One region of the Thermoleptolyngbya sp. M55_K2018_002 genome, then DNA from elsewhere that is predicted to be linked to it. Evidence: riboswitches for the same ligand, from Rfam matches in the RefSeq annotation. Region 1 holds a riboswitch; the other holds the start of a gene.
What was found. Region 1 has a riboswitch for thiamine pyrophosphate ahead of thiC (phosphomethylpyrimidine synthase). Riboswitches for the same ligand answer to the same signal wherever they lie in the genome.
Positions count from the first base shown of each region.

Region 2: linked by a shared signal. The riboswitch ahead of IGS51_RS01185 (Na+/proline symporter) and the one ahead of thiC (phosphomethylpyrimidine synthase) in region 1 are both predicted to bind thiamine pyrophosphate.

Region 1 covers NZ_DVEA01000013.1:2,618-10,012, forward strand. Annotated here, with positions in the region: gene IGS51_RS00535 (ATP-binding protein) at 1-286, shown strand, start outside; gene IGS51_RS00540 (chlorophyll a/b-binding protein) at 445-651, opposite strand; gene IGS51_RS00545 (DinB family protein) at 827-1,390, shown strand; gene IGS51_RS00550 (hypothetical protein) at 1,553-2,470, shown strand; TPP riboswitch at 2,611-2,708, shown strand; gene thiC (phosphomethylpyrimidine synthase) at 2,716-4,089, shown strand; gene IGS51_RS00560 (L,D-transpeptidase) at 4,179-4,871, shown strand; gene IGS51_RS00565 (Uma2 family endonuclease) at 4,956-5,699, opposite strand; gene argS (arginine--tRNA ligase) at 5,856-7,395, shown strand, end outside.
Region 2 covers NZ_DVEA01000026.1:449-6,823, reverse strand. Annotated here, with positions in the region: partial or broken gene IGS51_RS01195 (hypothetical protein) at 1-332, shown strand, start outside; gene IGS51_RS01190 (DUF4126 domain-containing protein) at 389-1,021, opposite strand; gene IGS51_RS01185 (Na+/proline symporter) at 1,087-2,577, opposite strand; TPP riboswitch at 2,905-3,029, opposite strand; gene IGS51_RS01180 (Uma2 family endonuclease) at 3,121-3,858, shown strand; gene IGS51_RS01175 (hypothetical protein) at 3,913-4,083, opposite strand; gene IGS51_RS01170 (YkvA family protein) at 4,428-4,724, shown strand; gene IGS51_RS01165 (hypothetical protein) at 4,785-4,994, opposite strand; gene IGS51_RS01160 (Na(+)/H(+) antiporter subunit B) at 5,042-5,704, opposite strand; gene IGS51_RS01155 (DUF4040 domain-containing protein) at 5,701-6,357, opposite strand.

The DNA of each region.
Region 1 (7,395 bases):
GGTTCTAGAAGGCTCCACCGCCTTTAGCCAGATCGAGCTACTCCAGCCAGATGCCGTCATCGTTGATGTGCAGTCGCCCGAAAATGCGGGCGCGGAGCTAATTCACAACTTGCGCCATAGCCCAATCACCCAGCATTTGAAGGTGATTGCCCTGGCAAGCGATGAAGCTTCGCCCTACGCAGCACCCGCGGTCGCCGCTGCCGACTCCTGCATCACGAAACCGATTCAGCCAGAAGATGTGTTGCCGGGAGTGCTGTCTCTGATGGCGATCGCCGAAACGCCCTGACCTCACTTAACTTTCGCGCCTTGGCTTCAAATCTCAGAAATTAGCAGCCCAAACATAGAGTGAAAAACCCTAAAAACACTAAAGGAAGCCAGACTGCAACGCTTTGCCCGGCTCCCTTAGACGCATCTCTCAGTTCAACACATCTGCTAACCAAATCCCTACAGATTTTGCAGAAGGCTCACTAATCCCTGATGGGTAAACACTTCCAGCAGCAGCATCGACACAAAGCCAATCATCGCCAGCCGACCATTTAGCTTTTCTGCATATTCCGTAAAGCCAGTCCGCACCTCGCTATCCACATACATCTGCGGCTCAACAGCGTAGATATTTTGTCTGCCCTGCTCTTCGGTAACAACGCCTCTCATGGCAAATCTCCTAAAAACCTTATGTAAATAAATGTAACGCTAAAGTTAACAAATGTAAACCCTTCTCAGGTTCGGTTTTCTCCTGCTGTCATGGGAGGGCGATCGCCTTGCGCTCTTCGCTGCCGCTGAGTTCGCTAGCATAAAGGCGGCGTTCAAGCTTGTGGGAGGGCGCTACATGATTGATGTAGACTATTGCCAAACAATGGCGAAATACAACCAGTGGATGAACCGTAGGCTGTACGCCCTGTGCGCTGATCTGTCTGATGGCGATCGCCGTCAAGATCGGGGCGCGTTTTTCAAGTCTATTCACGGCACGCTGAATCATCTGCTGTATGGCGATCGCGCTTGGCTAAGACGGTTTACCCATCAACCTCTGACGGGTTTGGCAATTGGGCAAGACCTTTATGAGAATTTTGACGAACTGCGACAGGCACGGGAACAGTGCGATAAGGAAATTCTGATCTGGGTTCAGAGGATTACAGCCGACTGGCTGGCACAACCCTTCACATTTCACAGTAAGGCTGATGGCAAAGCGCATACGCTGCCGACTTGGACACTCGTGGTGCATCTGTTTAACCATCAAACGCACCACCGGGGACAGATCACCACGCTGCTGTCACAGTTGGGCCTTGATCCGGGTGTCACGGATTTGCCCTGGCTGCCAGATCTGGCAACTGCCGTAGGTGCAGGTATCGTAGGTGCAGATATCGGAGCTCCGTCAGTAGACCCGTCCCTCTAGAACAGTCGCAAAAACAGTTGCAAAAACAGTCGCAAAGGCAACGGTCTCCGTCGATATCATTGCCGACTATTGCAAGATAGATGCAGCATTTCATTTCTTGGGATATGGTGTAAGCAAGCCAAAATCCTGATACTGACGGATTTCCCGACGATACTAAGCGTTATGACTCATCCAGCCCGCGACCCCGCCATTCTGGATGCCGTTGCACTGCTCAACGGCTACGGGTTTGACATGGACGGCTTCGCGGCAGACTATTTGGTGAGCTATTGGGCGGTCAACCACCCGGCACACTGGATTCGGGCAGCCATCGTAGAAGCGCTGTATCAAGGACGCTACCGAGCCGTATCAGTGGGGCAAATCTTGGCCGTGTGGCGGCGGCGGGGACAGCCCATTCCCCACTACACGCCAGATTTTGAACGAGTGGTGAGCGGTCGATTCGGCGGGTTTTCGGTGGCTCCCTCAGCCAGTGCTACTATTTCTCAATCATCGGTTTCTCAATCAACCGCTTCTCAAACGCCTGCTCGCCAAAACCAATCCACCTCTGTATTTTCTTCGGACTCTGTATTTTCTTCGGAGTCTGCATCGGATGAACCTGGTTCTGTGGATAAGGCGATCGCCCCACCCAGCGAATCTGAACTTGCAAACTCTGAACTGCCTGCTGAACTGCCTGCGGATCAGTCTGAGTCGATCGCAGACCCCTCAGGTTCAGACGCTCAACTAGACCCTCAACCAAACCTCCAATCAGTCCCTCCGTTAACCCCTCAAGAGGCTTCGGAGCCGAGCAACGTGGCTGCAACAACCGAAGATCAGCCAGACCCAACCGGGAACGAAGACGCTTTCGGCTGGTGGGGACGGGGCAGCGTGGCCCAGAACCCAATCCATCAGTACGTGCCGATTATTCCCCGCATCGAAGCGTCGGCGTTTTATGCCAAACTGCGGGCCGTTGCCTGTGGTGGAGATGAGGCTGGCGAAGGCACAGTCCTTGTGGCAGACAGTCAACGGCTGGCGCAACCTTCCATTTTGCGGAATAGCCCGCTGCTGGACAGCATGGAGCAAGCCCAGTTGGGTGAACAGAATTAGGTAAACAGAATTAGGCGACCAGAACTAGGCGACCAGAACTAGACGCGACTAGGACTGAACACCTGCGATCGAACGTTTTGCAAAGAATTCCTCTATTTTGCAATCGGTTTCTTGGATTCTCCTGCCAGGGATGGTATAACAAACGCAGCTAGGGGTGCCTGAGCGGTTCAGGCTGAGATTACACCCTGAGAACCTGAGACTGGTTAGCACCAGCGGAGGGAAGCTGTTTATCTGAGGAACTAAATATGAGAGCATCCTGGGTCGCCAAGCGACGCGGACAGAGCAACGTGTCTCAAATGCACTTTGCTCGACAAGGCGTTGTGACGGAAGAAATGCAGTTTGTGGCTGAGCGCGAGCAGTTGCCTGTGGAACTGATTCGCTCGGAAGTGGCGCGGGGACGGCTGATCATCCCTGCCAATATCAATCATGTGAATCTGGAGCCGATGGGGATTGGCATTGCCACCCGCTGCAAGGTGAACGCAAATATCGGCGCGTCGCCGAATTCTTCCAGCTTGCAGGAAGAAGTGGACAAGCTGAAACTGGCGGTGAAATACGGTGCAGACACGGTGATGGACTTGTCTACGGGCGGGGGCGATTTGGATGCCATCCGATCGGCGATTATCGCTGCGTCGCCTGTGCCCATCGGCACGGTGCCGATTTATCAAGCGCTGGAGAGCGTCCACGGCAATATTGAAAAGCTGACCCCCGACGACTTTTTGCACGTCATCGAGACGCACGCGCAACAGGGTGTGGACTACATGACGATTCATGCGGGAATTTTGATTGAGCATTTGCCGCTGGTGCGCGATCGCCTCACGGGAATCGTCTCTCGCGGCGGCGGCATCATCGCCCGCTGGATGCTGGCCCACCACCAGCAAAACCCGCTTTACACGCACTTCCAAGACATTATCGAGATTTTCAAAAAGTACGATGTGTCCTTTAGTCTGGGCGACTCGCTGCGGCCGGGCTGCCTGCACGATGCCTCCGATGCGGCCCAGCTTGCGGAACTGAAAACGCTTGGTCGTCTCACGCGCAAAGCATGGGAATCGGACGTGCAGGTGATGGTTGAAGGCCCAGGTCATGTCCCAATGGATCAAATCGAATTCAACGTGAAAAAGCAGATGGAGGAATGCTCCGAAGCACCGTTTTACGTATTGGGGCCGCTCGTGACGGATATTGCACCCGGATACGACCACATCACCTCGGCGATTGGAGCGGCGATCGCCGGATGGCACGGCACCGCGATGCTCTGCTACGTCACACCCAAGGAACACCTGGGGCTGCCCAATGCCGAAGACGTGCGAAACGGGCTGATTGCCTACAAAATTGCTGCTCATGCTGCCGATGTTGCCCGCCATCGACCCCATGCCCGCGATCGCGACGATGAGCTATCTCGCGCCCGCTACCACTTCGACTGGAATCGCCAGTTTGAACTGTCGCTCGATCCAGAACGCGCCCGCGAGTATCACGACGAAACCCTGCCCGCCGATATCTACAAAACTGCTGAGTTTTGCTCGATGTGCGGGCCAAAGTTCTGCCCCATGCAGACCAAGGTGGATGCGGAAGCGCTGACGGAGTTGGAAAAATTCCTCGCGAAGGAGCCTGCGGTAGGGCGATGAAGGAGACGGAGGGTTGGCGTTGTGTCTCTCCTGCGCCCACCCTCTAGGACTTTCCATCCCCAACCCCTGGGCTATACTAGGCTCAGCTTTTGCGTGGGGAGGCGGTGGTGCTGGTGCGTGGCGTTCGGCAATTAGCAAGGCGATCAGCGAGGCGGTTAGCAATACAGTTTGCGGCGGGGCTGGTTTCTCCGGCAATGGTAGGTCTGGTGGGGCTACGTCCGGCGATCGCCAATCCGGGGAGCTTGGTCGAGTGGGGGTCGCTGCGAACTGAACCTGTCGTAGCGCCTGTCTCGCCGCCGCCCAGCGCCCTCCCCATCGCGCCCGCCGTCACTTGGCCTGACGTGCCTGCGCTGGGAGCCGCTGAGCCGTTCGTGCCAGAACCAGAAGGGCGATCGCCCGTGTCGCTGGTGGTCGATCTGAGCGATCGCCGCGTGTATGTGTATCAAGACGAGCGAGTGAAAACCAGCTTTCGCATTGCCGTGGGGCGGGCGGGCTGGGAAACGCCCACGGGCCGCTACGAGGTCATCAGCATGGTGGAGCATCCCACTTGGCAGCATCCGTTTACAGGCGAGATCGTGCCGCCGGGAAACGGCAACCCGCTGGGAGTCCGCTGGATCGGCTTCTGGACAGACGGCAAAAACACCATCGGCTTTCATGGCACTCCCAACGAGGAAACCATCGGACGCGCCGCCTCCCACGGCTGCATCCGCATGTACAACGATGACGTGGTTGCCCTGTTTGAGATGGTGCAGGTTGGTACGCCAGTCCATGTGGTTCCCTAGTGGGGCTTCCTGGCGCAGCGTTTCCTAAAGCAGCATTTCCTGAAGCAGCATTTCCTAAAAGTAGAGACTCCAGAGACTCCTCTCCTAAAGCTTCCCGCTGCGCCGCGCCGCCAACTGCTGCACAAACTCGGCATGGGCGGAAGACTGGATGCCGGCCTGCAATCCCTGCATCACCTGCGTCATGTCTCCCCCACAGAGCGCCGCCACATCCAGCCACAGCCCCGGAAAGATGCGGCTGCGAAGGAAGCCGTCGGCATCGGGCGGCAGCACAAGATATTCGCCTTCGTTCAAATAGAACCAGTCCAGCCCGTTTTCTAAGCTCCGCCACACAATATATTCTTGAACGCCGCTGCGGCGATAGACTTGCTTTTTGGTGTGGAGATCGATGGAGGCGCTGCTGGCAGCAATTTCCACGATCAATTCTGGTGCGCCCTCTATATAGTCATCTTCGCTAAGGCGGGACTGTCCGCCCGCAGCCGGGTCAATCAGCAGCACGATGTCGGGCTGGGGTTCGTTGTCTAGGTCGATCCGCACGGTTGGAGCATCTGCCACTTCTACGGCAGGTGTGGCAAGCCAATAGGTAGAAAGCCAAAGCATCATCTGAGCATGGGGTTTACCATGACTCTTAAAGCGGAGGGCAGCGGGCACGTAGACGACTCCTTCGATTAGTTCAGCTTTTTTGAGATGGGGCATTGCTTCATAGCGCCGCTCAAACTCGGCCCGCGAAAGGTGGTCGCCCGTTTCCAAAGGCGGCAGTTTGGTGGCGGCGGGAGCGGTGAGGCAATTCTCGTAGGGGTCGCTTTGCGAATCGCGCTGGGTTTGCGTCATGAGTGTGGCAAGTGTAGAAATGTCGGAATGGGTGAGGAGAGTTGACGTTTATAATCTCTATGGACAAAGCGCGTTTTTAGAATCTGAATCAACGGCTTCGCCTTAACCTTTCTATTCTATGGTTGCCACTCGGTCAATCTGCCTGCCCAAAACGCTATGAATTCAACCCTCGCGCTGTTAAAAGAACGCCTGCAAACTGCTCTGGTGGCGGCCTTTGGGCCGGATCTGGCGGATGCTGACCCGGTACTGGTGCCTGCCAGCAATCCCAAATTTGGGGACTATCAGGCGAATGGCGCGATGGGACTGGCCAAGAGACTGGGCATGGCTCCGAAGGCGATCGCCTCTCAGCTTCTCGACCATCTGGACGTATCCGACCTATGCGACCCGCCAGAAGTAGCCGGGCCCGGCTTCATCAACCTGCGGCTCAAGCCAGAATACTTGGAAGCGCAACTCAAGGACATTCAGGCAGACCCGCGCCTGGGCGTTGCGCCCGTGGCCAACCCGAAGCGGGTGATTGTCGATTACCCCAGTCCTAACATTGCCAAGGAGATGCATGTGGGCCACCTGCGCCCCTGCGTCATTGGCGATGCCCTGGCGCGAATTCTGGAGTTTCTCGGCCACGACGTGCTGCGGCTAAGTCACATCGGCGACTGGGGCACGCCCTTTGGAATGCTGATTGCCTATTTGCGCGAGGCCTATCCCGACGCGCTGGCGGGCGGCGAACTCGATCTGGGCGACCTGGCAACGTTTTACCGGGCCGCCAAGAAGCGGTTTGACGAAGACACGGACTTTCAGGAAGCCGCGCGGCTGGCGGTAGTGAAGCTTCAGGCGGGCGATCCAGAAACGATTCAGGCCTGGAAAGTCGTCTGCGATTTGTCGAATCGCACGAATCGCAAAATCTTTGACCTGATGGGTCTGTCGCCTAAGATTCAGGAGCGGGGCGAATCGTTCTACAACCCGCTCTTGCCTGATGTGATTGCAGAACTGGATCGGCTGGGGCTGCTGGTGGAAGACCAGGGCGCGAAGTGCGTGTTTTTAGACGGCTTTACCAACAAGGAGGGGAAGCCGCTGCCGCTGATTGTGCAAAAGTCGGATGGGGGCTATAACTACGCCACGACGGATCTAGCGGCGATTCGCTATCGCGTGACAGAAGACCGGGTGCAGCGGGTAATCTATCCCGTTGGCGCAGAACAAATCAATCACTTTGCCCAGATTTTTCAGGTGGGCAAGCGGGCGGGCTGGATTACCGATGAAACGGAGTTTGTGCATACACCGCTGGGCAATATTTTGGGCGAAGATGGCAAAAAGCTGAAGAGTCGCTCTGGCGAGGCGGCGCGGCTGGTGGACTTGCTGGAAGAGGCGATCGCCCGGGCCCGCACCGACCTAGAAGCCCGTCTGACCGAAGAGAACCGCACCGAATCCGAGGACTTCATCGCCCATGTGGCCAACGTCGTCGGCATTGGCGCAATCAAATACGCCGACCTCAGCCAGAACCGCACCAGCAGCTACATCTTCAGCTACGACAAGATGCTGGCGCTGCAAGGCAACACTGCCCCCTACATGCTCTATGCCTACGTGCGGGTGCGGGGCATCAGCCGCAAGGGCGGAATCGACTTCGAGGCGCTGGGGGACAATAGCCGGGTCGTGCTGCAAGACGAGGCAGAGTTTGCCCTGGCCAAGTCGCTGCTGAAATTTG
Region 2 (6,375 bases), on a different contig from region 1:
GCGATTCCTTTGATCTCTCCACCACGCGCAGTGGCGGACTGGACACGCTGATCGACTTTCGCCCCGGAGAGGATGTGCTGCTGGTTCCCGCTGCGGAGTTTGGTCTGGCAGATCTAGCAGGGACATTGCCTACAACACTGCCTACAACCCTGCCCACAACACTCCTACGCCAGGGGACGCGGGCAGTGCGAGAGGGCGATCGCTTCATTTATGACCGCAGCACGGGCAACCTGTTCTTTGACCCCGACGGCAGCGGCAGCGCTCCCCAGGTGCAGATTGCTCAGCTACCCGCAGGCGTGGCGATCGCCGCAGCAAATATTCTGGTGTTCTAGGCTGGCGCAACTGAGGACGCTCAGGTAGAAGTTCAGGCAGACGCTCAAGTAGAAGTTCAGACAGGGGGAGATGGCGGGGGCGGCGCGTCGGCGGCGGGCGCGGGTGATTCCGCTACGGGCTGTCCCAGCAGTCCGGTTCGGACTCGCAACCACAGCCGCCCCAATAGCCCCAACAGCCCCAGGAGGAAGCCGATCGCTGCGCCAGGAAGGGCGATCGCCAGCACCGACAGCACTACCGCAATCAGGATTTCCAGCGACGTAATCAAAAAATTCGCCAGTCCGCCTGTGAAGATTGTGGTCAACTGCCGCGAAAACCCCGACAGCCCCCGCATTGCGCCCGCCGCGCCGCCCCCCGCCAAAATCGCCAAACTCCACCGCAAAAACGGGTCTAGCCCGCTCGAAAACGCCGCCGTCAGCAGCGTCCCCGCAATAATCGACGCAGGAAACGCCACCAAATCTAGCAGCGTATCCAGCCACGGCACAAAGTAGGCAATCACCTCCACCAGCACCGCCACGCCCAGCGTGAGCAGCGCTGGGAACGAGTCTACCCACTGCAAATCGGGCGCAACCGGAAAATGCCCAAACAGCGCCGCCATGCTCAGCACCAAAAACGGAACCAGCAGCCGAAAGCCCGCAGCCGCGCTGAGGCCGATGCCGATGCAGAGGTCAATGATTAGGTTCCAGTCCATGTCAGGCAAGGGGAGAGAGGGAGGCGGCGACGAGGGTTGGAGTTGGCGTTCCGTCGCCCCGCTGCTTACTTTCCGATGCTAATCTGATTGGGCGCAGGAGCGGCGTAGGCGCGGCTACGATCGCCCAGGGTGGCAAAGTCAAATTGCTGGCGACGGTCGGCGATCGCACTTCCGACGAGAGCAATCCCAGCGGAAACGGCGATCGCCACAGCAAAGCTCACCAGCAGGTCGCCTGCAAAGGGTAGACCGTTCCAGGGTGAAAAATCGGGCTTGGGGAAGAACAGGGCCCCTGCGCCAATGCCCGCGAGAGCGCTGAAAAAGGCAGTTTGCCCAGTCAGACGACGGGAATAAAGTCCCCAAATCACCGGAAACACAGCCCCAGCGCAGACCAGATCCGCCAGCAGGAACAGGTACAGCACGTCGAAGCCCCGTGCCGCAATGGCGATCGCGGGCAGCCCCACCGCCACCGTTAGCAGCCGCGAAGCCCGCAGCAGCCCGCTGGTCTGCATTTGCGGGAACAGGCGAATCAGGTCAATGGTAAACACGCTGGCAATGCCATTCAGCAGCGAAGACAGCGTACTCATGACCAGCGCCAGCGCCAGCACCAGCACCAGCACCGTGAACCAGAGGGGCAAAGAAAGCTGCTGCAACAGAGAAAAGAAGGCGCGATCGTCCGTGAAGCCCAAGCTGGCCGCCAGCAGCCCCAGCGCTCCCGCTATCATCAACAGCGGCAGCGTAATCACCGCGGACCCCAGAAACGCCTGCTGTACCGTCTTGTCGGTGCGGCTGGCGTAGACCCGCTGCCAGTTTGCCTGGTTAAACACCTCAGCAGCAACAATTGCCAGCACCAGCGTTGCGCCAAACTTGATGCCGTCCACGTTGCCCAGCGAGAGCAGCTGGGGCGCATTCAGCCGCACGGGTTGCAGCGCCGCTTCCCAGCCGCCCATTGCCGCCAGCGCTACGAGAAAGCTGACCAGTAGCAGCGGCACCATCACCGCAAACTGAATCGCGTCGGTGAAGATGGTCGCGCCCAAGCCGCCGTAGGTGGTGTAGAGAAACGTTGCGGCAATAACCACCAGCGCCGTCCAGCCGAGGGGCACGTCTGCCAGGATTTGCACCGCTTTGGCGATCGCCGTCAGTTCCGCCGCCAGGTAGATAAACATATAAAACACAATCACCCCCAGCGCCAGCAGATACATCGCATTGCCGAAGCGATACAGCACAAACTCGTTGAGGGAGTGACCCTGGGGCAAGATCCGGCGCAGGCGCGGGCCAATTTGGGTGAACAGCGCCAGGGGAGCCGCCGACCCCAGACAGTAGCCCACAATGCCCGCAATGCCGCTGCTGGCTCCTACCTGGGGCGGGCTAAACAAAATCCACACACCCAGCGCCGACGCAACGACGGTGGCAAAGGACATCCACGGGCCAAACCGATTTCGGCTGACCATGTAATCTTCCAAATTCATCGTCTGCTGGCTGGCCCGCACCAGCCCCAGCAGGGCAAACCCGCCCGCCGTTGCCAGCGTCACCAACAGCGCCACAGATTGAACCGACATGCTCAAACCCTCCTCTGGGAATTGTTCGGTAAAGTCGCTAGAGGCTGGTTTGGTCTTGGGGATTGTCGCAGCTTGTTTGCAAGCGAGTGTCGCTGAATCTAGTCCGTCCTTACAGGTTTTTGCCAGGACTTACGCAAGCCCTCGTGAATGCAACTCGGATGCTTGCGCGAATTGGCTGGACTGACGCTGAAGACGCGATCGCGAACAGTGACGTGAACAGATTGGAGGGCAGCTTGGGGTAGGGTTAGAGGGCGATCGCCCCCACCTATTTCACTTCCCTAATTTCACTCCCCTATTCTGCTAGTTCTGCCAACCCTTCGGATGTCGTCGATGCAAGCCTCGCTTCCCTCCGCTGGCATAACCCAGTCTCAGGTTCCAAGGGTGTAATCTCAGCCTGCTCTGTCTTGATTCATGTCTTGATTCAGACAGGGCAAGCACCCCTAGCTTGAGAAGCATTCTACCATTGAGCAACTGTTTCCCAGCCGCTAGAATCAAGTCACCGACTCTCAAGCCCCTCGCGCTGTTGCTCTCACTCCGGCTGCCATGCTCAAGTTCTACGACCCGCGCCTCTGTCTGCCCTCGTCCGAAGAACTGCCCGACTCCGACGAAACGCCCGTGGATAACGAACTCCAGGGCCTGATGCCCGGTTTGTTGAAAGCAATCCTGGCCCAGATCTGGGCCGATCGGCAGGACTGGTTTTTTGGCGTAGACATGGGCATCTACTACGACCCAGAGGAGCCAGCCATCGTCCCTGACGGCTTCTTGAGCCTGGGCGTAGAGCGGATTGTAGACGAAGAATTGCGCCTTAGCTATGTGCTGTGGGAGGAGCAGAACATTGTTCCAGTGCTGGTGCTGGAGGTTGTCTCGCGCAAGTATCGGGGCGAGTACAGCAGCAAAAAAGCCTTCTATGCTGAGATGGGCGTGAAATACTACGCCGTTTATTCCACGCGCCGCCGCCGCAAACCGCCGCTAGAAATCTACCGCCTGCAAGACGGTGTGTACACGCTCCAGCGCGACAATCCACTGTGGATGCCGGAAATTGGGCTGGGGCTAGGGCGCGATCGCGGTACATACCTGGGTATCACGCGGGAATGGCCGTACTGGTATTCTGAAGCGGGCGATCGCTATCCCACGCCCGAAGAACGCGCAGCCCAGGCAGAACAGCGGCTCCAAGACGCGGCCGCAGAACTCGCTGCCGAGCGCCAGCGCACCCAGAGACTCCTGGAGCAACTGCGGCAGCGCGGCATCGACCCGACGGAGCTACTGGAAGGACTGGAATAGGAGCGATCGCCCGCTAGCATTGTTCAGCTTACGGTCCTGATTTGCGAATCAGGCTCAGCGGCTGAGCCACTGCCAGTGCTGATAGTTGGGATGCAGATGGCGCGGCAAGGCAGGATGGCGGATGGAGCCTAGCTCATGGCGATCGCCCACGGTCACGGGCAGGCGATCTCGAAGTGAAGCATCAGAAGCAAGCAAACTGGAGCAGTCAGATTTTAGATTTCGCATTGCGAACCTCCTGGTAAATCAACGATCAGGAGGCACATCCAAACCTGTCACCATGCTTGAAGCAGCCAAGTATGGCCAACTTGGGCAGCAAGGGCATGTGCGAATCTTTTTTTGTGCCTTGGGGGGCAGCCGTTTCAGCGTTCAAACAGGCTGATTGGCTCTCCTCTAATCATATCGAATAAACTTTCATTTTGTAGCGTAAGATACTGAAATTTGGAACACATCCTCCCAAAGAGCTAGACCAAGAGTGGGTGGGGTTCCTATCCCAACTCAGACGGTTTTTCCCACTCTACAGCGCAGGCACAATCTCGCAGAATGAAAATGTTGAGTAAAGGACATTCCCGATGGCGTTCCCTCTGCAAAACCTCTACGACTGGTATCGCGATGTCATTCGCAATCCCAAATATCGCTGGTGGATTATCTTAGGCACGATTGCTTACATCGTCATGCCGTTCGATATCGCGCCCGATTTCATTCCTATCATTGGTCAAATTGATGACGCGATTATTATCACGCTGCTGTTCACAGAAGTTTCTCAACTGCTAATCGAGCGCGTGAAAAATAAGAAAGAAGTGGTGGATTCTGAGCAGGTTGCGTCTGCGGACACGCCTGTCGATGTGCAAGCAGTTTCCATCGACTAAGGTTTCAAGTGACCAGGGTTTCAGGTGACTGGGGTTTCAGGTGACTGGGGTTTCAGGTCACTAAGGTTTCAGAAGCCGCATCGTCTGCGTTGACCCAGTGTGTTCCTCAAAAGTGGGCGATCGCCCTTTCCCAAAGTGGCCAGTGTCGAGCCGCGCTTCGGCAATGAAGGAGTCATGGGTGGGGGTTGAGCCAAAAATTCGGACTAGAGTTGTGGCAGAGAGTCGATTCTGAACCTGGGATCGGCTCTCTGCTTGTGTTGGCAGGCTCATCTTGCTGGCTGGACTGTGAATCCCCTGCGGTCAACCCTAAGCTTTGACTACAGCAACCCTCGATAGCGGATAAACACGAGGATCACCGCCCAGGAACCCAGCGCCACCTTTAGCGCCACCAAAATATTCAGAATGGGAATCACGCCGCCGCTGACTAGGCTGCCCAGTTCGCCGTGCGGCAGTTCGAGGCCCACCAGCGTCATCACGGCTAGCACGATAAAAATCATCACCGAGACTTTTTCCCAGCGGGCGGTGTGCCAGCGCTGATAGATGCCCTGCATCAGTTCGGAAGAGGATGTGATCGCCACCAGTCCAATAGCCGTGCCGCCTGCCACGCCAGCCGCAAAGCCACCGCCGGGGCTGAGGTGTCCGCGAATCGCCAGTTCAATGCCCACCAGCGCCGCGATTGTTGCGCCCAGCCGTGCCAGCACGATGGAGGGTTCGTCTGTAAAGCGGCGAAACTTGGCCGTAGGCTTTTCGTTTGCCAGCAAAAAGTAGGCTCCCATGATGGCAATGGTGAACACTACGACTTCAAAAATGGTGTCGTAGAGCCGATTGCGAAAGATGATGCCCGTGACGGCGTTGGGCACGCCGCTATCTTGCACGATGGCTTCAACGATGGAGAAATCCAGTTCACTAGGGGCAGGCTGGGGCATCAGCAGGATTTTCAAAAAAATGGCAACGCCTGCCAGCAGATAAATCCAGATCATGGGTGCTTTGCTCCGGGAGTGGGTGGGCCAACGTAGGCGATCGCTGGGGAAGAGGGCAACTCGGCTTGCAGAATGTCGTAGATGCGGCGGAGGCGCGTGGCAGTCTGGTAAGTCGCCTTCACAGCCACATCGTGTGGGGTAGAGGGGTCGTCTGCCTCAAGCTGAGTGCAGGTGAGATGCACCTCCTTTTCGAGGAGCGCCTGCTGCAAATCTTCTGGGCTGAGGTAGGGAATTAGCTCCAGTCGCAGGTGATACTTGCCAAACGTCAGCCGGAGGTCGTTGATGAGCGACTTGAGGGGAGCGTCCGAGGGGGCTGGTGTAGATTGCCCCAAGGGCAGGCTAGCGTCCTCGGAAAGCAGGTTGAGGGCGATCGCCTCGTCCTTTAGCACGCCCAGCCGCAGCACCATCGAGGAACGCACCGCTACCGCGTAAAGCGTCACCGCCAGCATCGTGCCCACCATTGCCTCCGTCAGCGCCACATCTGCTGCGCCCAGCAGCGTGTATACCAGCGCCGCCACTGCGCCCAGGATGCCGCGAATCACCAGCGCATGGTAGGGATTCACCTGAAACACCAGCATGGCAGCGGACAAAGGCAAAAGCGCCGTAATTGCATACACGTATTCGTCGTGTGGCCCGAATATGCTGTGTGGCATCATACATCCCCCCGGTCA